2 linked regions of the Pedosphaera parvula Ellin514 genome follow. The protein of the gene in region 1 binds, or shares a complex with, the protein of each later gene. Links are inferred from orthologs where the notes say so. Each region holds a gene or a part of one and is shown in the gene's direction. Other genes may lie near its edges. The genes, in order: mfd and uvrA.

Evidence for each region.
Region 2: the proteins of mfd (region 1) and uvrA are in contact, whole or in part, in a crystal structure (PDB 4DFC), measured with the Escherichia coli proteins. The link is inferred for Pedosphaera parvula Ellin514 from one-to-one orthologs.

Annotation. Positions count from the first base shown.
Region 1 is NZ_ABOX02000064.1:19,711-29,873, reverse strand. Bases 2,543-6,777 are described here. They hold mfd (transcription-repair coupling factor), read left to right. Parts: upstream 2,543-2,938; coding sequence 2,939-6,577; downstream 6,578-6,777. Other genes in these bases: CFLAV_RS28665 (TerC family protein), read right to left, coding at 6,589-6,777; guaA (glutamine-hydrolyzing GMP synthase), read left to right, coding at 2,543-2,831. In the rest of the region: ATP-dependent DNA helicase RecG, read left to right, coding at 1-446; CFLAV_RS35845 (hypothetical protein), read left to right, coding at 548-694; CFLAV_RS28680 (hypothetical protein), read left to right, coding at 854-1,171; more of guaA, read left to right, coding at 1,290-2,542; more of CFLAV_RS28665, read right to left, coding at 6,778-7,335; CFLAV_RS28660 (Calx-beta domain-containing protein), read left to right, coding at 7,630-9,078; CFLAV_RS28655 (DUF7133 domain-containing protein), read right to left, coding at 9,094-10,163. UniProt on the Escherichia coli protein: Couples transcription and DNA repair by recognizing RNA polymerase (RNAP) stalled at DNA lesions. Mediates ATP-dependent release of RNAP and its truncated transcript from the DNA, and recruitment of nucleotide excision repair machinery to the damaged site.
Region 2 is NZ_ABOX02000019.1:9,824-19,280, forward strand. The notes cover bases 2,275-5,803. They hold uvrA (excinuclease ABC subunit UvrA), read left to right. Parts: upstream 2,275-2,672; coding sequence 2,673-5,603; downstream 5,604-5,803. Other genes in these bases: CFLAV_RS15595 (tetratricopeptide repeat protein), read left to right, coding at 5,615-5,803. Outside these bases: CFLAV_RS32435 (hypothetical protein), read right to left, coding at 1-1,570; more of CFLAV_RS15595, read left to right, coding at 5,804-8,317; CFLAV_RS15600 (HesB/IscA family protein), read left to right, coding at 8,355-8,705; CFLAV_RS15605 (archease), read right to left, coding at 8,804-9,235; CFLAV_RS15610 (CobW family GTP-binding protein), read right to left, coding at 9,239-9,457. UniProt on the Escherichia coli protein: The UvrABC repair system catalyzes the recognition and processing of DNA lesions. UvrA is an ATPase and a DNA-binding protein. A damage recognition complex composed of 2 UvrA and 2 UvrB subunits scans DNA for abnormalities.

The DNA of each region.
Region 1 (10,163 bases):
TTCTGCATGGACGATTGAAGGCGGCGGAGAAGGAATTGGTAATGACCGGTTTTCGTAAGAACCAGGTGAACATCCTTTTGGCCACGCCGCTAATCGAGGTCGGGGTTGATGTTCCGAATGCCACCATCATGGTGATTGAGAACTCCGAGCAATTTGGTTTGGCGCAGCTGCATCAGCTTCGCGGTCGAATTGGTCGCGGCGCGCACGATTCGTTTTGTATCTTAATTGCGGCGGTCAAAAACGCTGAGGCGCGGCAACGGTTGCAGGTGTTGGAAGAAACCAACGATGGTTTTCGTATTGCCGAGGCGGATCTGAAGATTCGCGGTCCTGGGGAATTGCTTGGCCAGCAACAAAGCGGGTTACCTAATTTTAAGTTTGGAAATCTCGCCGAAGATCTGGCGCTCATCAGGTTGGCGCGGGATTTGGCACCCGAAAGCGGGTTGTAGAATGAACTTTGAAAACTACAGGCGGCGGCAGGTGGAGTTGCGAAAACTGCCTGCTCAATTTTTCTTGAGCATGGATTGTCAACGTGTTATATTACGGTCTTATGAAAAGGAAAACAACCCTTGCATTACTATTCTGTGTCCTGAGTGCGATGATTCTCGTTGGCTGTGAACAGAAGACCGATACTTCCACCGGTACTTCGACGAACGCTGCTCCAGCGACGCCTTCGACGAACGCTCCAGCGAAGTAAGACACTCCAGGTTACTTTGGGTAACGTGTGAAAGCACAAGCCGGGCAAGGGTAACTGCCCGGCCTCTTTTTAAGCAAGGTTAGGGCAGGGAAATCGCGCATCGGGAATTGATGCGCGGAGGTTGTTGGCTTTTTTTCTTAGTTAATATACACTCGCCGCATGAAAACGCTTATTTATCTCTCTCTTTTTGCCTCACTGGCATTGGCGGGCTGCAGTAAGAGCTCCACAACAGCCAATCAACCGGCAGCCTCAGGCGACTCTGCGATGGCTAATGCGCAGAACAAAGCGCTGAAGGTTGTGGACACCGCTTCATTGAATCAAGCGATCCAAATGTTCAAAGTCCAGGAAGGGCGCAATCCCAATACTCTGGATGAACTGGTTGAAAAGAAGGTCATTCCAGCCCTTCCTGAACCGCCAGCCGGGATGAAGTATAGCTACGATCCGGCAGTTGGATCCGTGTTCACCGTGGCGCAATAAGCGAACGCCGCCTGCTTCCAGCCGGGACGGGCGGCGAAGTTTAAATATTTTTGTTGGACAAATCTTTTGTCTCGCCAAACCTTCATTTCGAAGGCAAACACTCTCGCTTTCTTTTGGTATGAATGAGCAAATTGTAATTCTGGATTTTGGTTCTCAATATACACAGGTCATCGCGCGCCGCATTCGCGAGTGCAATGTCTATTCCATCATCCTGCGCTACGACACGCCCGCGGAGGAAATTGCCGCGATGCAACCCAAGGGGCTCATTCTGTCCGGTGGACCGGCCAGTGTTTATACCAAAGGCGCGCCACAGCCGGACAAGGCAATCTTCGATTTGGGAATTCCCATCCTTGGCATCTGCTACGGTCTGCAACTCGTGGCACAATACCTTGGCGGGAAAGTGGAGAAGGGGCAAAAGCGCGAATACGGCAAGGGCACGCTTCAGGTTAAAGACAGCTTCTGTGCGCTCTTCGCGAATCTGCCGGAGAAGCTCCAGGTTTGGAATTCGCACGGTGATAAGCTCACCAAACTGCCCAGGGGATTTAAATCCGTTGCAATCACGGAGAATTCTGATTATGCCGCGATTGAGAACCACGCCAAAAAAATGTATGGGCTGCAATTTCATCCCGAGGTGGCGCACACCCCGCAAGGGCGGGAGATCATCAGTAATTTCGTTCATAACATTTGTGGCTGTGGCAAGCTTTGGACGATGCACAGCTACATCGATCAGGCTGTCGAAGCCATCCGCAACCAGGTCGGTAATGAGAAGGTGATTCTCGGCTTGAGTGGTGGTGTTGATTCCAGTGTGGCAGCGGCGTTGCTGCACAAAGCCATCGGCAACCAGCTTACCTGCATTTTTGTTAATAACGGCCTGCTGCGAGGGCGCGAAGCCAAAACGGTTCAGGAGGTCTTTGGCCGCCATTTCAAAATAAAGCTGCAATACGAGGATGCCTCCAACCTGTTCTTGAAGCGTTTGAAGGGTGTCACTGATCCTGAGCGTAAGCGGAAGATCATTGGCAAAACCTTCATTGAAGTATTTGAAGCCGCCACCAAGCGCGCCGGGAAAGCAAAGTTTCTAGCTCAAGGCACACTTTATCCCGATATCATTGAATCCGTGCCCATCGCTGGCAATCCTGCCGCGATGATCAAGAGCCATCACAATGTCGGTGGTTTGCCGAAAAAGATGCGCTTCCAACTCGTCGAACCGCTCAAGTCCTTGTTCAAGGACGAGGTGCGCGAACTCGGTTTGGAACTTGGTTTGCCTCGCGAAATTGTTTTGCGCCAACCGTTCCCTGGTCCCGGCCTTGCAGTTCGCATCCTCGGCGAAGTCACTCCGCGCCGTTGCGAGATTCTCCGTGAAGCCGATACCATCGTCGTTGAGGAGATGAAGACCAGCGGATGGTATTACAAGATTTGGCAAAGTTTTGCCGTGCTGCTTCCAGTGAAGAGCGTTGGAGTCATGGGCGATGAACGCACCTACGATTACACCATCGCTTTGCGCGCCGTGGAATCACAGGACGGCATGACTGCAGATTGGGTCAAGCTTCCTTACGACCTGCTCGAAAAACTCTCGAGTCGCATCATCAACGAAGTCAAAGGTGTTAACCGCGTTTGCTTCGATATTTCCAGCAAGCCGCCGGCGACGATCGAGTGGGAATAGACACTTGGACCGGCGTGAGTTGGCTTTTGGCATGACCTCCGTCCTCTTGACGATATGGCTGAGGGCTGCAACCTTTCCTTGGCTTGGCGCAAGAACCATCAGTAGCAATGGCGACAAGCAAATTGTTCGCTAAGATTTCAGAAACTCCCGCTGTGCAGTCATTGCTGCGGCGCCTGGAGAATGGGGGAGTGTTGTCTCTTAATGGCATCAGTGCCTCGGCTCAACCTTTTCTTGCTGCCTTGTTACGACAACTGCTTCCTGAGCTGCCGATCGTTCTTGTCTCAGACAGTCTTAAGACTCAGGAAAGCTTTCAACAGGATGTCGAAACCTGGCTAAACTTCGAAGGCTCACAGCAAAAGTCAAAGGGCAAGGCTCCGGCTTCTCAACCTTCAACCATTAGCGATCGCCCTTTGTTTTATCCTGCCTGGGAAGTCATGCCGCATGAGTCCAAACTACCGCACGCTGATGTCATCAGTGAACGGCTGGAAACCCTCGTGGCACTCGCCAGGCAGTCTCCCGGTAAGCGTGGAGCCGCACCACATATTATTGCGAATGTTACCGCGCTGCTGCAAAAAACCTTTCCCGCCAGCGTGCTTAAGGAGCGGACGCGGATGCTAAATCGCGGAGATCGAGTCGAACCTCTGGACCTTATTGAGTGGCTCGAAGAACAGGGTTACGAACCTGAGGCGCAGGTCACGCAAAAGGGTGAAATCGCTTTGCGTGGCGGCATTTTGGATGTCTATCCGATGACCAGTCCCTGGCCGGTGCGGTTGGAATTTTTTGGCGATGAATTGGAGTCGCTTCGATATTTCGACCCCATCACCCAGATATCGCGTGAACAGATCGCCACGGTCACACTGCCGCCTGGTGGGGAGTTTGGCATTCTCAAACAACTTGCGGCGCGAGACCAACAGGCATCTCTCGCCACCTTGCTGGATTATCTGCCCACCGGAACACTCTTTATTCTGAGTGAACCGGAAAGAATCGAAGAACACACGGAGCAATATTCCACGCAGGTACCAAATGAGGATCCTTTCCACATCCCCTGGAGTGACTTCCAGGAGCTCTTGAGCGAGAAGGGAATGAAATCTTTGCAGCTCTCGGAAATTGTAATGGACGGAGAGTCTGAAGGGATGGACGTTCTCTCCGAATCGGAAGCCGTCGCCGAAGATGAAAGGCCGTTCGGCGAAAGCACAGAGAACTCACTCCCATTTTCCAGTTTGGAAGCATTTCGCCCGCTCGGCGCGCGTGCTCCTGAGCCGCAGATTGCCGAAGCGCAACGCCGGGAATTCTTTGCCCAATTGCATCGCTGGTCGCGACAAGGATATGATGTTCATCTGTTCTGCAATAACGATGGTGAGCGCCAACGTTTCCAGGAAGTTTGGAAGGATTATGGATTCGGGGAAGACTTCGGTCTCAAAATGCATCTGGGTGCACTTGGTCGAGGTTTCCTTAACGAAGAAGCCAAGGTGGTGGTGGTTACTGATGCCGAAATTTTTGGCCGCTACAAAGTGCAGCGTCCGCGCCGTCTCAAGTCCCCGCATGCTCAAGCCACGCGTTCCGCATTGGATATTGATTTCACCGAGTTGGAGGAAGGGGATTACGTTGTCCATTTGCAACATGGCATCGGCCGCTACCAGGGTTTGAAGGTGTTGCCTGTGACGTTGGGGCGAAAGGGAGTCGATCCCAATGCAACGCCAGCTGACTCAGGTCAGGAATGCCTGGTCATCGAATATGCCGCCAGCGACCCGCAACAGCCGGCGCCCAAGCTTTACGTTCCGGTAACTGAGGCGCATCTCGTCAGCAAATATGTCGGTGCGGGCAAGGCACGTCCCCAACTGAACACCATCGGTGGCACGCGCTGGGCTAAGGCAAAGGCACAAGCTGAACGTGCGGTGCGTGATGTCGCCAGTGAACTTTTGGCGATCCAAGCTGCTCGCGAATCGCAGCCCGGTTATTCATTCAAAGCCGACACTCCCTGGCAGCGCGAATTCGAAAGCGCCTTCCTTTACGAGGAGACACGTGATCAAATGCGTGCCATCAACGAGACCAAGGGTGACATGGAACGTCCGAAGCCCATGGATCGCTTGATTTGCGGCGACGTTGGTTTCGGGAAAACCGAGGTTGCCATTCGCGCCGCTTTCAAGGCGGTGATGGAAGGCAAACAGGTCGCGATACTGGTGCCCACCACGGTGCTCGCGCAACAGCATTATAATACTTTCAAGGAACGGGTCGCAGATTACCCGATGCGCGTGGAATTATTGTCACGTTTTCGCAGTCCCAAGAATCGAAAGCGAGTGATCAGCGAATTACCTGCCGGGGCGGTGGACATTGTCATTGGCACGCACCGTTTAATCCAGTCGGATATTAATTTTAAGGATTTAGGACTCGTTATTATTGACGAGGAGCAACGGTTTGGAGTGCTACACAAGGAAAAGTTTAAGCAGATTCGCAAGTTGGTCGATGTATTAACTCTCAGTGCCACGCCGATTCCCCGCACGCTCTATCTCGCTCTCACCGGCGCTCGCGACATGAGTACCATTGAAACTCCTCCACAGGATCGTTTGCCGGTGGAAACCATCGTTGCCCAATATGATGAACGGCTGATCCGCGAGGCTATCCAGCGTGAATTGAATCGGGGAGGCCAGGTGTACTTCCTACACAACCGGGTCGGCACCATCGATGCCATGGCACAGAAACTTCGCACTCTGGTACCCCACGCCCGGATTGTGGTCGGGCACGGCCAGATGAAGCCTGATGATCTTGAAGAGGTGATGACGGCTTTCATAAATGGTGAAGCTGACGTGCTGCTATCGACGACGATTATTGAAAGCGGCCTGGACATCCCCAACGCAAACACGATGATCATCGATCGTGCCGACCGCTTCGGTCTTAGCGATCTTTATCAATTGCGCGGCCGTGTGGGACGCTACAAACATCAGGCTTACGCTTATCTTCTCCTACCGCGGCACGCCGGTTTACTCGCCGACGCGCGCAAGCGCATCAGCGCATTGAAACAATACTCCACCCTGGGCAGCGGCTTTAAAATTGCCATGCGCGACCTCGAAATCCGTGGGGCAGGGAACATGCTCGGTCCAGAACAGAGCGGCCAGATCACCGCGGTGGGTTTCGATCTCTATTGTCAATTATTGAAGCAAAGCGTGGCTGCCTTGAAGGGTGAAAAAGTAAAGCCACGCGTCGAGGTGCAGGTGCGGTTTGACTTTTTGGCATTGAACCCGGGCGAGGAAAGTGCGGCACCAGAACGTGGAGCGAAAGCAGAAGCTCCAAAGCGACGCAAGGCAGAGCCTGAAATTATCATTCCTCGAGAAGTGTTGACCTATGTGGAATATGATGAGGTTGCCGAACAGAAAACAGAGCAGCCTATGCAGGTTGAGAAAGGCTCGGCATTTATTCCACTGAGCTATGTTTCCGAAGCGAAACAACGCATCGACATTTATCGAAAGCTCGCCCAGGCCACCGATAAAGCCGCTCTTGAGAACCTGGCAAAAGAATTGCGTGATCGCTTTGGCACCTTGCCTCCGGCCATGGAACTGTTGTTGCAGGTGGGCGAGCTCAAGATATTGGCTGGCGAAAAGAACATCACGATTATTGAAGTCAAGGACGACAAATTGATGCTCACCCGCAACAACGACTACATCATGCTCGGCGGCAAATTCCCGCGCCTCACCAAAGGCGATGCCAAGGGCAGGCTCAAGGAAATTAAAAAACTCCTGCTCGCTCTTTAATTCCCCGCCGCTCAGCGATAAGGTTGGTTCAATTCGACCTTATGTCCTTTTTTGGATCGCAGCTTCAGGTTCAGCATTTCCACGCCAACAGAAAAGGCCATGGCAAAGTAGATGTATCCTTTGGGAATTTCCTTATGGAACCCTTCGGCCACCAAGGCGCATCCAATCAGGATCAAAAAGCTGAGGGCCAGCATCTTCAGCGTTGGATGCTTGTCGATGAAGTCGCTGATGTATTTGGAGAAAAAGAGCATGAAGATCATCGCGACGATCACGGCAGCAATCATCACGGGCAACTGCTTTACCATCCCTACCGCAGTTATCACTGAGTCCAGGGAGAACACAATGTCGAGCAGCATGATTTGTACAATCACTGCGGCGAACTTGGGCGCAATGCGGTTGGTCACTTCGCCATCCTCACCTTCAAGTTTATCGTGGATTTCATGAGTGCTTTTGCCGAGTAGGAATAATCCGCCGGCAATCAGGATTAAATCCCGCCCCGAGACTCCATGTCCCAGGACAGTAAAAAGTGGTGTTGTCAACTTGACCATCCAGGCCAGGCCGCACAGCAGCATGATGCGTGTAATCAAGGCCAGACTGAGCCCAAGTTGCCTAGCTTTGTGCTGCTGATTCTTGGGTAGTTTGCCGGCCAAAATGGAAAGGAAAACGATATTGTCGATGCCCAGAACAATTTCGAGCAGGGTCAAAGTCACCAAACTAATCCATACTTGAGGATCTTTTAAAAACGAGAGCCATTCCATAGGGCAGTGAATTTATAGGCTGAAAATCAAAGTGCAATTTATAATCGGAGGCTCCAGTTGTAATGGTTGCGGCGGAACTCATCAAATGGTCAACGGTTTGGTTTTTAGATGGGAAGACGTCCGGGGTTGGTGAAAATAAGAAGTCTTTGGAGTAAATCGGGCTGATAAATATCTGTTTTTCAGGTATTGACAAAATTCTGCCGAAGAGTACTAGTGGTTCTTAAGTCATTCATACATCATTGCCGCAGAACCACGAGCAGAAGCGCGGTCGGATTAACAATAAAGGAAATAGTTATGAAAAGCTGTGGTTTCGTTCGACGTCTGTTTAGTTGTTTAAGCACAATCTCACTTCTTATTCCCCTTGCTGGCACAAGCTTTGGCCAGATTACCGGCCCCATTGGCACGAACGCTCCCGGGGTTACCATCGAGGCCACCGATCCATCGGCTTCCGAGGCGGGCGATCCTGGCGTATTTACAGTTTATCGCAGTCGCACCACTACCAACGAATTGCGCGTGTTCTATGTCGTTGGCGGCACGGCGTCCAACGGCGTTGATTACGTGGCAATTCCAAACAGCGTTGTCATTCCTCCCGGCGCCAATTCCGCCCAGATTGTCATCACCCCCATCGATGACCAATTGCTGGAAGGCGATGAAACCGTCGTTTTGCACCTGGCTAATCCTCCCTACATGTCGCCGGATTTATACTATCTGATAGGAAATCCCAGTTCCGCGGCTGTGGTCATTCATGACAACGACATAAGCAGTAGCAACAAGCCTCCCGTAGTCACCATTACAAGCCCGATGGGTGGCGCAACCTATCCTGCTCCTGCGAACATAACCCTTTTCGCAAGTGCGTTCGACTCCGATGGATCGGTAACCACGGTTGAGTTTTTTGAAGGTGCCAATAGCCTCGGCATTGCCACGAACAACCCATTGGCTGGCAGTGTTGCAAACCCGTTTCACCTTTCCTGGCCGAATGTTTCTGCCGGCCAATATATTTTGACTGCAGTGGCGACGGATAACCTGGGCGCTACGGGCACTTCCTCTCCTGTCAACATCACGGTCAAGACGGGGCCAATCACAAACCCGCCTCCCGTTGTTTCCATCGTGGCGACTGATCCCATCGCAGTTGAAAACCCAGGGACGAATCATTTCTTTATTTCTCCTGTCGCGACTTTTACCAACTACTATAGTGGGACCAATACCGCCACCTTCCTTGTCCGACGAATCGGAGACACCAACACAGACTTGACGGTGTACTATGACATTGGCGGCACGGCCTCCAATGGGGTCGATTATGTCACGCTGCCCGGAAATGTTACCATTCCAGCAGGAAAGCGGTTCGCGCTGATTACCATCAACCCATTGGAAGATTTAGATCTCAGTTCCAATCGTTTTGAAACTGTGATCCTCTCGTTGCACCAGCTAGATCCTATCGATTCTCAACCTCCCGTTCCCTACTTTGTAGGTTCGCCAGGCATGGCGGAAGCGCTCATCTTGGAGGAGAGTAAATTTCCCTGGCCTGTCCCCTACATCCTGCCGGGCGGCTCCTTCTACGTGGGACTCCCAGCCACCAACGGACTTAACTTCTGCGTGCAGATTTCGATGAACATGGTTGACTGGACCTCAATTTGCACCAACACCGTCGTGAAGGATGGAATCCACTTCATCGACACGGACGCATCCAGTTTCACCAACCGCTATTACCGGGTAGTGCCTGCGTCGGCACCACCCGTTTTCTGATCATTTCTCGAAAGATCACTTCGCCGGGCTTGCGGTTGCATTCGCTGCCACCGCCTGCTTGGTCGAAGCAAGAAACTCGATCAGGTTGCGAATATCCTGTTTGGCGAGAATATTGCCCATGCCTTCTGGCATGGCAGACTGACCCTTCTCACGCGAGGTGATTTCGCTGGTCTTCACCTTGGTTGGGCCGTCATCCGGTGTAATGATTACGAGTTCCTGGGCATCTTCACTTTTCAAAATGCCCGCAATGCTCTGTCCGGCCTTGGTTTTTACTACGATACTTTCAAAACCAGGAGCGATCTGCTTGTTCGGATAGAGGATCGATTCAAGAATATACTGACGGTCTTTTCGGGTAATGATGCCGGCAAGTTCCGGACCAACTTCACCACCTTCGCCGTTAATTTTGTGACAGCGCACGCAGGAAGCTTCGGGTCTCTCAAGAAAAACCTTTTTGCCCTCTTCAGCGTTACCGCCGTAAAGCGTTTCACGGAAACCGACGAATTCATCCTTGGGCTGTGAGCTGGTATATTTTTCCAGCTTTTCTTTGACCACCGAAGAATCACGCTTTCCGGCCGCCTCAACGAGATCGAACTGAATCTCCTTCTGAACATTGCCAGCGATGAGCTTGTCGAGCCATTCGGCAAGCAACTTGTCAGTCGCTTCACCTTCCACCGTACTGAGTGTGGCAAATGCTCCTTGCTTTTCAGTAATACTCCCGTTTTCCAGCACTTTGGCCAGCGCACCGGTGGCATCACCAGGCTTGATCTGCGCCTGCAAACGATTGCCCTCCTTGCGCACGTTTTCATTCTTATCAGCCACCGCGATCTTCACGGCATCTGGCAGGTTGGCGGCATGCATTTCGCCTAATGCTTTCAAAGCCTCGATACGCACATTCGCTTCGCTCTTTTCATTGGCCACCAGATTAAATATTCCTGGGGCAGCCTCATCGATCCCAAGTTTCTCCGCTGCCTGAACTGCGGCAATTTTTATTGCATCCGGTGAATCACTTAATATTTTTGCAACAACCGGCTTCAATGCCTCGGTGGCCGGTTTGCCATCGCGTGCAGGCAATGGACGCCACAAAC
Region 2 (9,457 bases), on another replicon or contig:
TTCCGTTGAACAACCACTGATATGTGAACGGTCCCTGTCCCACCAGCGCCGAGGTGAATGTCACTTGCGATCCGCCATTCGTAGTGAGGTTGCCCGGCTGAACCGTGACGAGCGAAGGCAACACGGTCAAATAAGCATTGGAACTCAGCGTCGTGCCAAACGCGTTGCTGACGACCACGGCGAAAGCAAGTCCTGAATCACCAAGCTGCGCCGCTGGCCAGATCAAGCTGGTATTTGTCTGGGCAGGGAGATTCGTGCCGTTGCAGAGCCATTGGTAGCTCAGAGGCAGCGAACCAATGGCGCTGACGGAAAATACGGTGTTGGAGGTGGCGGGCACGAGCTGGTTGACGGGTTGTTGAATCACCACCGGCGCTGAAGTGCTGACCGTCAACACAAATGGCACGTGATAGGATCCGTATGTATTGGTTAATGCCAATTCGTACGGGCCGCTGTCAGTCAGCTGGGCATTCGTAAAATTTAACGCTGTGCTGGTCGCCCCTGGGAGGTTCGTTCCACTGAACTGCCATTGAAACGTGGAACCAGAAACGGTAGGCGCAGTCGTCGCGGAAAAACCTGGTGCCATGCCGGTGTAAACGGATTGATTCGTCGGCCATTGCAGGAGGCTGGGCGCGCCGTCGTGGATCACCAGAACATGTTCGCCGCCACCGGAAATGGCGGTCACGTTGGTCAAACCCAACGGTGCGATATTGAGGCCATAGGTGCTTGTGCCCCAGGCCAAGACCGTGCCATCCGATTTCAATGCAACGCTGTAAGCCCCACCCGCGGCGACTGCCACCACATTACTTAAGCCAGTAGGAACATTGGTTTGCCCGGAACTGTTGTCACCCCAGGCCAGGACCGTGCCATCGCCCCGCAAAGCCAGATAATGCGCTCCGCCCACCGCGATGCTGATGACGTTGGTCAAACCAGGCGGCATTGCCGGTTGGTAAAGACCCCATTCGACCACCGTGCCGTCGGTTTTCAGTCCCAACGCGTAGCCAGTGTTGGCAGAGTTTGCAGCGATGGCCTTGATGCCGGTGGCCGAACCTGCCTCTGAAACCTGGCTGTTGGCGTTATCTCCCCACGCGGCTACCGAGCCGTCGTTCCGGAGCGCCAGATTAAAATAATTGCCTGAGGCAATGGCCACCACATTGGTCAATCCTGCGGGCACGTTGGCCTGGCCATAGCCGTTGTAACCCCAGGCCACGACCGTGCTGTTGTTCAACAAGGCCAGACTGTCATTATCACCCGCCGCGACGGCGACGACATTGCTCAATCCCGTCGGCACACTTGTGGCACCGAGAGAAGAGAGGCCCCAGGCGGAAACCGTGCCGTCCGCACGCAATGCAAGACTGTGATTCCATCCGCCGGCGATGGCCACCGCGTTCGTCAAATCTCCCGGCACGTAGGTCTGACCGGAATCACAATAACTGCAGAAAATCGCACCGCGCCCCCATGCCGTCACCGGTCCGCTGGCCCGGGCCGAAAGCGAAAAACAAATGCACCCCAGAATTGTCAGGATGATGGGCAAGAAATGGACTTGGCGTTGTATGTGAATCTGAGATTTCATATGTTGGTCCCCTAATACAACCGGAGATGCTGATTTCGTGAGTTTCTTCATGCTCCCAGGTTTTGCAAGTCTTTTCACGCCAACGCCTGCTCACTGCGCTGATACAGTTCAAACACCTGCGCGCTGAAACATTTGCCAGCAGCGGCAGCAATTTGGAGCGGTTGGATTATGTGAAGTGCGTTTGTGTGTTTCGGGCTCGAGTGATCCAGGTTTGCAGATGCAGCGGTGGTTCAAGGCTGGGAGCAGGGCACCCTGGAGGGCGGACAACTTGCAATCGCGGGTTGTTCGAAATGATGAGGCGCGCAGGCTGACGGGCAAAAATGTCCGTGATAGATACAAAATGTCCGTACCGGGTACATCATTGGCTTTGACCTTGAGTCGGGTGGGGGAGAGAATGGTGTTTGATGAAACAGGAGTCTGCATATGAACGTGTGTCGACGGGCAGGAGGAATGGGAACTCCCAGATGGATGGGGCGGGCAGTGGTCTGTCAGCTCGGGTTAAGTCTGCTTATCTCGGGCTAACTCGCGCTAACTCGGGTTATCTCGTGTTAAAAATTCTTGCAGGCGTATGGACCTGGATTTTGGGTGTTAGAATTCGTGTTTCGAATGGGAAAGGTCTAACGGTATATAACGGTAAATAACGCCTTATAACGCCAAATAACGGTAGAAATTTTTTTTATGGGAGCAAGAGTGAACAGAGGGGGATGGACGAAGGTAATGGCCAGAGGCATGAGGGCGGTATTCAGACCAATCGAGAATCGGAAAGCATTGGTAGGTATCGGAAGCCAACGGAAGGTATCGGAAGGTTCAGGAAATTTCGAATGGCCAGTTTCAACTTCAAAATGGGAGATTCGGACGGTGGATGGCGGTAATAGACGGTGGATGGCGCTGGATGACGCCAATTTTTTTTTGATGCTGAATTTTGGGTGCTTTTTTAATGGAGGAATTGTGAAAAAATGGCCAAAACGGGGAGGGGGAGGATGAATTTCCGGGACGCAAATCAAGACCTTTGGAAAACGCGGAATTTGTCATATCTGCCCTTTGCTTCCTGGGAAAGTTCGTCTAAGTTAAGCGATTGTATTGATCGACAAATTCGCGACACATGGCAAAAGGTTTCATAAAGATTGGCGGGGCTCGTGAGCATAACCTCAAGAACCTCACCTTGAGCATTCCCCGCGACCAACTGGTGGTCATCACCGGTTTGAGCGGTTCGGGGAAGTCGTCGCTTGCCTTTGACACCATCTATGCCGAAGGACAGCGGAAATATGTGGAATCGCTTTCTGCCTATGCGCGGCAATTTCTCGACCAAATGCAAAAGCCGGAGGTGGATTTTATCGAGGGACTTTCGCCGGCAATTGCGATTGAACAGAGAAGTTCCGGGACCAGCCCACGGTCGATCATTGCCACCACCACCGAGATATACGATTACCTGAGGTTGTTATTTGCGCATGTGGGGCAGGCGCATTGTCCAGAGAGTGGGGTGCCGATTGTGGCTCAGACAACGAGCGACATCGTGGACAAGATTCATGCGCTGCCTGTCAAGACGCGGGTGATGATTTTGGCTCCGGTTGTGCGCGATCAAAAAGGAGAGTTTCGCGATGTCGTGGAGCGCCTTGGTCGCGAGGGATTTGTTCGCGCACGCATCGATGGCGAGATGGTGGAGTTGGCCAGTAATGTCAGAGTAAAGCTGGATGCGAAGCAGAAGCACACGATCGAAGCGGTCGTTGATCGGTTGGTGATGGATGAGAAGATTCGCGTGCGGTTAAGTGATTCGGTGGAGACGGCGTTGAGGTGGGGAGAAGGACAGTTGTTGACTTTGCACCAGTTGCCGGGAACGGAATCGACCACCAGCTGGATTGAGACCCTGCATTCCAACCGCAATTACAGTCCTGCGACTGGAATGAGTTTTGAACCGCTCACTCCCAAGCATTTTTCCTTCAATTCACCTGCAGGCGCGTGTCCGGTCTGTCATGGGTTGGGACAGAAGATGGTTTTCGATGAAGGGCTCATTGTCCCTGATCCTGAGAAATCTTTGGAACAAGGTGCGATTTTGCCATGGCGCAGAGGTGGCAAGCGGATGGTTGTCTATTACAAGAGCATGCTGCGCGGTGTGACCGCCCAGTACCAACAGAATCTCGAGGCTCCGTATAAAACCTTGCCGGAAGATTTTAAAAAAATTCTGCTGTGGGGTTCGGGCTCCACCGAGATTGAGTTCAACTTTTGGCGTGCCGGCAAGATGAGCAAGGTGAGCCGCGCGTTCGAGGGAGTTGTTCCGAATCTCGAAAGACTCTATCAGGAGAGCGAAAGTGAGTTCACGAGGAACCGGTTGAAGAGTTTCATGAGCCCTCAATTTTGCGATGCCTGTGGAGGGCGGCGGCTCAAACCGGAAATTCTTGCCGTTACCATTGGCAATGCGGAGCTGAAGGAGAAATTTGGAACCAGGAGTTCCAAGGAACCAAACATTCCCGGGCTTTCCATCATGGATGTCTGCTCCCTCTCAATCGAGGCTGCGGATGATTTTTTTACCAAGCTCAAACTCTCCGAATTTCAACAGAAGATTGCCGCTGAAATTATTCGGGAGGTGCGTTCCCGGTTGGGTTTCCTTAAGAATGTTGGCCTCGGCTATTTAACTCTAAACCGTGAGAGTGGCACCTTGAGCGGTGGCGAAGCGCAACGCATCCGCCTGGCCACCCAGATTGGTGCGGGACTGGTCGGGGTGCTTTATATCCTGGATGAGCCTAGCATCGGTCTGCATCAACGTGACAACGAACGGTTGTTGAAGACCCTCGAAGGGCTGAGAAATCTGGGTAATTCTGTCCTAGTCGTGGAACATGATGAAGACACCATTCGTCGCGCCGATTACATTCTCGATTTGGGGCCGGGCGCCGGAGTGCGCGGCGGAGAAATTGTTGCGGCTGGAACGTTGCCTGAAATATTAGCCTCATCGCGCTCTCTTACCGCCCAATATTTAACTCGCGAGCTCTCGATTGCCGTTCCCAAAAAGCGGATAAAACCGACTCAGGACCGTGGCTGGCTGGAAGTGTTGGGCGCCACCGAAAACAATCTCAAAAACGTTGATCTGCGAATTCCCCTGGGAACACTCACCTGTGTAACGGGAGTGAGCGGTTCGGGGAAAAGTACCGCTGTGGACGACATTTTGCGGCGGGCTCTCTTTCGGAAGTTTCATGGTTCAAAGGAACGGCCAGGGGCACATCGTGAACTGAAGGGATTCGAGAATCTGGATAAGGTCATTGTTATTGATCAGACTCCCATTGGACGGACACCGCGAAGCAACCCAGCGACTTATACCGGGATGTTTAATCACATTCGTGATCTCTTTGCCAAGCTGCCGTCAGCCAAGATTCGCGGCTACGAAGCGGGCCGGTTTAGTTTCAATGTAAAAGGCGGTCGGTGCGAAAAATGCCAGGGCGATGGACTCATCAAAATCGAAATGCATTTCCTGCCACCGGTGTATGTGACCTGCGAAGCGTGCAATGGCCGGCGATATAACCGCGAGACCCTGGAGATTAGCTATAAGGGGATGAATATTGCCGACGTTCTGAACATGACCGTGGACGAGGCGGTGACATTTTTCAGAGCAGTTCCGCAGATTTACGAACCATGCCTGACACTGGCGGATGTGGGATTGGGCTACATCGGTTTAGGCCAGTCGGCCACGACGTTGAGCGGCGGTGAAGCGCAAAGAATCAAGCTAGCGTCCGAGCTCAGTCGCAAGGCGACCGGACGAACGCTTTACATCCTTGACGAACCCACCACTGGCCTGCATTTCCACGATGTCGCAAAATTGCTCGAAGTCCTTTTCAAGCTCCGGGCCTCGGGAAACACACTTCTGATTATTGAACATAATCTCGATGTGATTAAAACTGCTGATTGGATCGTCGATCTTGGACCGGAAGGTGGATCGGGCGGAGGCAGGATCGTGGCTCAAGGAACGCCTGAGGAAGTGGCTGAGTGCCCGGGCAGTTATACCGGCCAATATTTGAGTCGCATCTTGAATGAAACTGTTGGATAAAGAACATCTGAATGAAGTGGAATTTTAAAAGAATCGCTGGCTGCTGGGGTTTTCTGGCCCTGATTCAATTCCTTTTTGCCACGGTCAATTGTAGTGCTGCCGCGACACCAGAAAGCCACGCCTTTGAAGTGGCGGCGGACTTTTTCAAGTCCCACAACTGGGAAAAGGCTGAGGAAAAACTTGCGGACTTTGCAAAGAAATATCCGACATCAGAATTTTTTGCTGATGCGGTTCTGCTACAGGGCGAATCACGTTATGCGTTGGGGCGCGATTCGGGCGTCGTTGAGTTGCTCTCCACGGAGATGCCACATGCAGGAAAACTGGCTGACCAATATCTCTATTGGACAGCTGTGGCCTCCTACCGCAGTGCCAACTATAAAAATGCGGCTGACTCCTTTTCTCGAATCGTCACCGTGTATACCAATTCGGCAAAAAGAGCGGAGGCAATTTTCAGCCAAAGTCAGACCTTGGGAAAAATGGGAGCGTGGCCCGAAGCAATCAAGGAACTACGACAACCTGACGGAGCCTTCCAGCAATTGCTCAAATCCAACCCGACGAATGAATTTGCCATTAAAGGGGTGCTTCTGCTCGCCGAAGCCGATCTGATCCAGAAAGATTACCAGGCCGTATCGGAAGACCTGCGAATTATTTCCCAGCAAAAACTGACCCCGGAGTTTAAGTGGCGAAGTCAGTTGTTGTTTTGTCGTAGCTTGTTTGAAGCCGGGAAAACGGACGAAGCATTACAGGCCGGTACAAATTTGAACACCCTGGCTGTCGAGACCGGCAACCTGGAATTCATTGGTGAAAGCGTGGCGTTTCAGGCAAATGTGTTGGAAAAGTTGGGACGTCTGGCTGACGCCGTGGAGGTCTATGAGAATTTTGAGAAAAAACTTTCTGCAGAGACTCCCAAGGCTCTCCGACGACAGGCGATTTACAAAATCGTTGATCTGAACCTAAAGCAAAACAAACTCGACATCGCAACCCAGAAATTAGATTCATTCTTAAGTAAATTTCCTGAGGACAGAACAGCGGATGTGGCGTTGTTGACATTGGGTGAACTGCAATTGAGGCAGGCTACAACCACCGGACTCACGCCCGCCACCGCGGCAGTGACGTTGCCAGGCACAAATCTGCTTTCACTGGCCAAGGCAAATTTTCAGAAACTTATTAATAGTTTTACGAACAGTGATTTTGTGGGCGCTGCTCAGCTCAATCTGGGATGGTGTTTGTGGCTGGAAAATAAACCTGCCGAGAGCCGGACTGCCTTCAGTAACGCTCTGCAGAGATTGCCCCAATCGGAGTCCCAGGCTGTGGCACGTTTTAAACTGGCGGACATCCAATTCACGGAAAGAGATTTCCACGGTGCACTCACCAATTACATACCGGTGGTTGAGGAATATAAAAACTTTCCACTCGTGCGCAGTAATCTCTTTGAGCGTTCACTTTATCAGATCACCCGGGCTGCGTTGGCCGAAACGAACATCACTCAGGCATCGCAAGCCATGGCAAAGATTCTGGATCTCTATCCGAACACTCTTTTATCAGACAGTTCTGCACTGCTCGTTGGGCAGGGGATGACGGAATATGCTAACCCAGCCGGCGCGCGTGATCTCTTACAGATGTTTATAGAGAAGAGTCCGACCTCGCCGCTTTCGTCAGAGGTTAGACTTGCGATCGCGCATACGTATGAGAAGGAAGGGAACTGGCAGGCGGCAATTACGAATTACGATCGCTTAATTGTCGACTCCACGAATTCGGCCGTGCTGCCAAGAGTTGAGTTCTCACGGGCCATGGCAAACTTCCGGGCCGGCTATGAAACGAACGCTTATTCGATTTTAACCAATTTCGTGGTCAAATTTTCCACCAATCAACTCGCTGCCAAGGCCAAATATTGGATTGGCGATTACTTTTGGCGGCAGGAGGATTTTCCGAGGGCCGAGCGCAGCTATAAGGAAGTCTACCAAAATTGGCCTGCCGCCACCAATGAGGGATTACAGGCCCAGATGATGGCTGGTCGTGCGGCGATGGCTCGTGAGAATTATTACGATGCCACTACTTACTTCACCAATCTGACCATCCTGCCGCAATGCCCGGCTCCCTTGCGCCTGGAAGCGCTTTTTGCCTACGGCTCCGCGATGATGGGACTCGCACCTCTGGACACCACCAATAGCGTCGCCCATTACAACACAGCCATCGGGATCTTCCTTGATATTCAGAAGAATTATTCCACCAACAGTGTCGCTCCCATGGCTGCGGGAGAGGTGGGCAACTGCTATCTGCAAATGGCGGTTCAGGACGCTTCGCAATACGATCGTGCCGCCACCTATTATAAGCAGGCAATCGATTCCCCGGTGGCAGACGTCCATACACGAGGCCTCGCCCAGCTTGGTTTGGCAAAAACGCTGGAAGGGTTGGCTCATACGAACAAGACCGCAGCCGAGCAGGGCCCGTTGTTAAAACAGGCGATGAACCTCTGTGAAGAAGTGGTTTTCACCGCGAATCTTCGCGCGGGAGAGGAAGCCGATCTCTATTGCATCTCGCAAAACGGTTTGGAGGCGGGAAAACTGGCTGAAGAACTTGGATTATGGGAGCATGCCCTTAAACTGTACAGCACGCTCTGTGAAAAATTACCTCCCTTGAAGCCCACGCTGCAGGAAAGAATCACCAAAACCGGCGAGAAACTGGCTCGTCAAAAAGCGGAGCACGGCGTTTGACATCACGATAATCGACGGTTAAATTTCAGTAGTCCGAATGAACACATCCACACCAGCTGATTCCGTAATAACCGTCACCGAAAATGCTGCCAGCCAGATCCGTCACCTGGTGGCGCAGGATCCACAAAATGCAGGCAAACATTTGCGCGTATATGTGGAGCAAGGTGGCTGTTCCGGAATGCAGTATTCCATGGTCTTTGATGAAAAGCGTCCCGATGATTTGATCACCGATATGCATGGAGTCTCCGTCCTCGTGGATCCCTTCAGTGCCAAATATATTACCGGATCGGTGGTTGATTTTAGTGACAGTCTTAACAGTGGGGGATTTAAGATCTCCAATCCAAACGCCAAGCAGAGTTGCGGCTGTGGAAAATCTTTCGACGCCTAGCAGCCCTGTCTGCCAGGTGAAAAAGGCCGTTCCGTGCGATGCGGAACGGCATTATTGTCAGGAGAACCTTTTGGATCACGTTTCGCAAACCAAAAGAATCAAATATCCAGAATCACACTCGCGCTCCAGCCGTTGTCTGTCTTTTCCAGTGCGAAATGATGCAAGGTCACGGCTTTGACGTCTGCGCGCTGGCGATGCCGAACCGGATCGAGCTTTTCTCCATGCGCCTCGCCGGCAAGCTTCCAGTTGTTGCCTTCCCGCGTAATTTGAATCGGCCTCACACGCAAAAGCAATTGCTCGCTATCCTTTAGGTAAATCAACTCCTGCAGCAGATCGAACAATAACATGTCCAACGCACTGTTTGCCAGGCGAAGCTCTCGTCGCTCCTTGAAATCAATGCTGTCCAGATTGTCGATCATCACCTCCATCGTGGCATCCGCGGCCGAAACGAAGACTTCTTCCAGGCTCCTTCCCATGGCCCGAAACGCGATATCAGCCATCGCAACTCCTTCCAGAAATTCGTATGACATAAGTTATGATGCGTCCACTTTGTGTAAAGTGGCAGCTTCCTCACAGGCTCTCAGGCGATTAAGCATCAACTCCTTTGCGTTCGCTAATTGCCTTCCGATGAAAACCAGCACCGTATCTTTGTGGGCGAACGGCTCGAAGTTCCAACGCCCGGCAACGAAGTTGAATAGATAAATTCCGTCGGTGAACCGGATGAAACCTTTCGCGCGATAAACGTCCGGCGC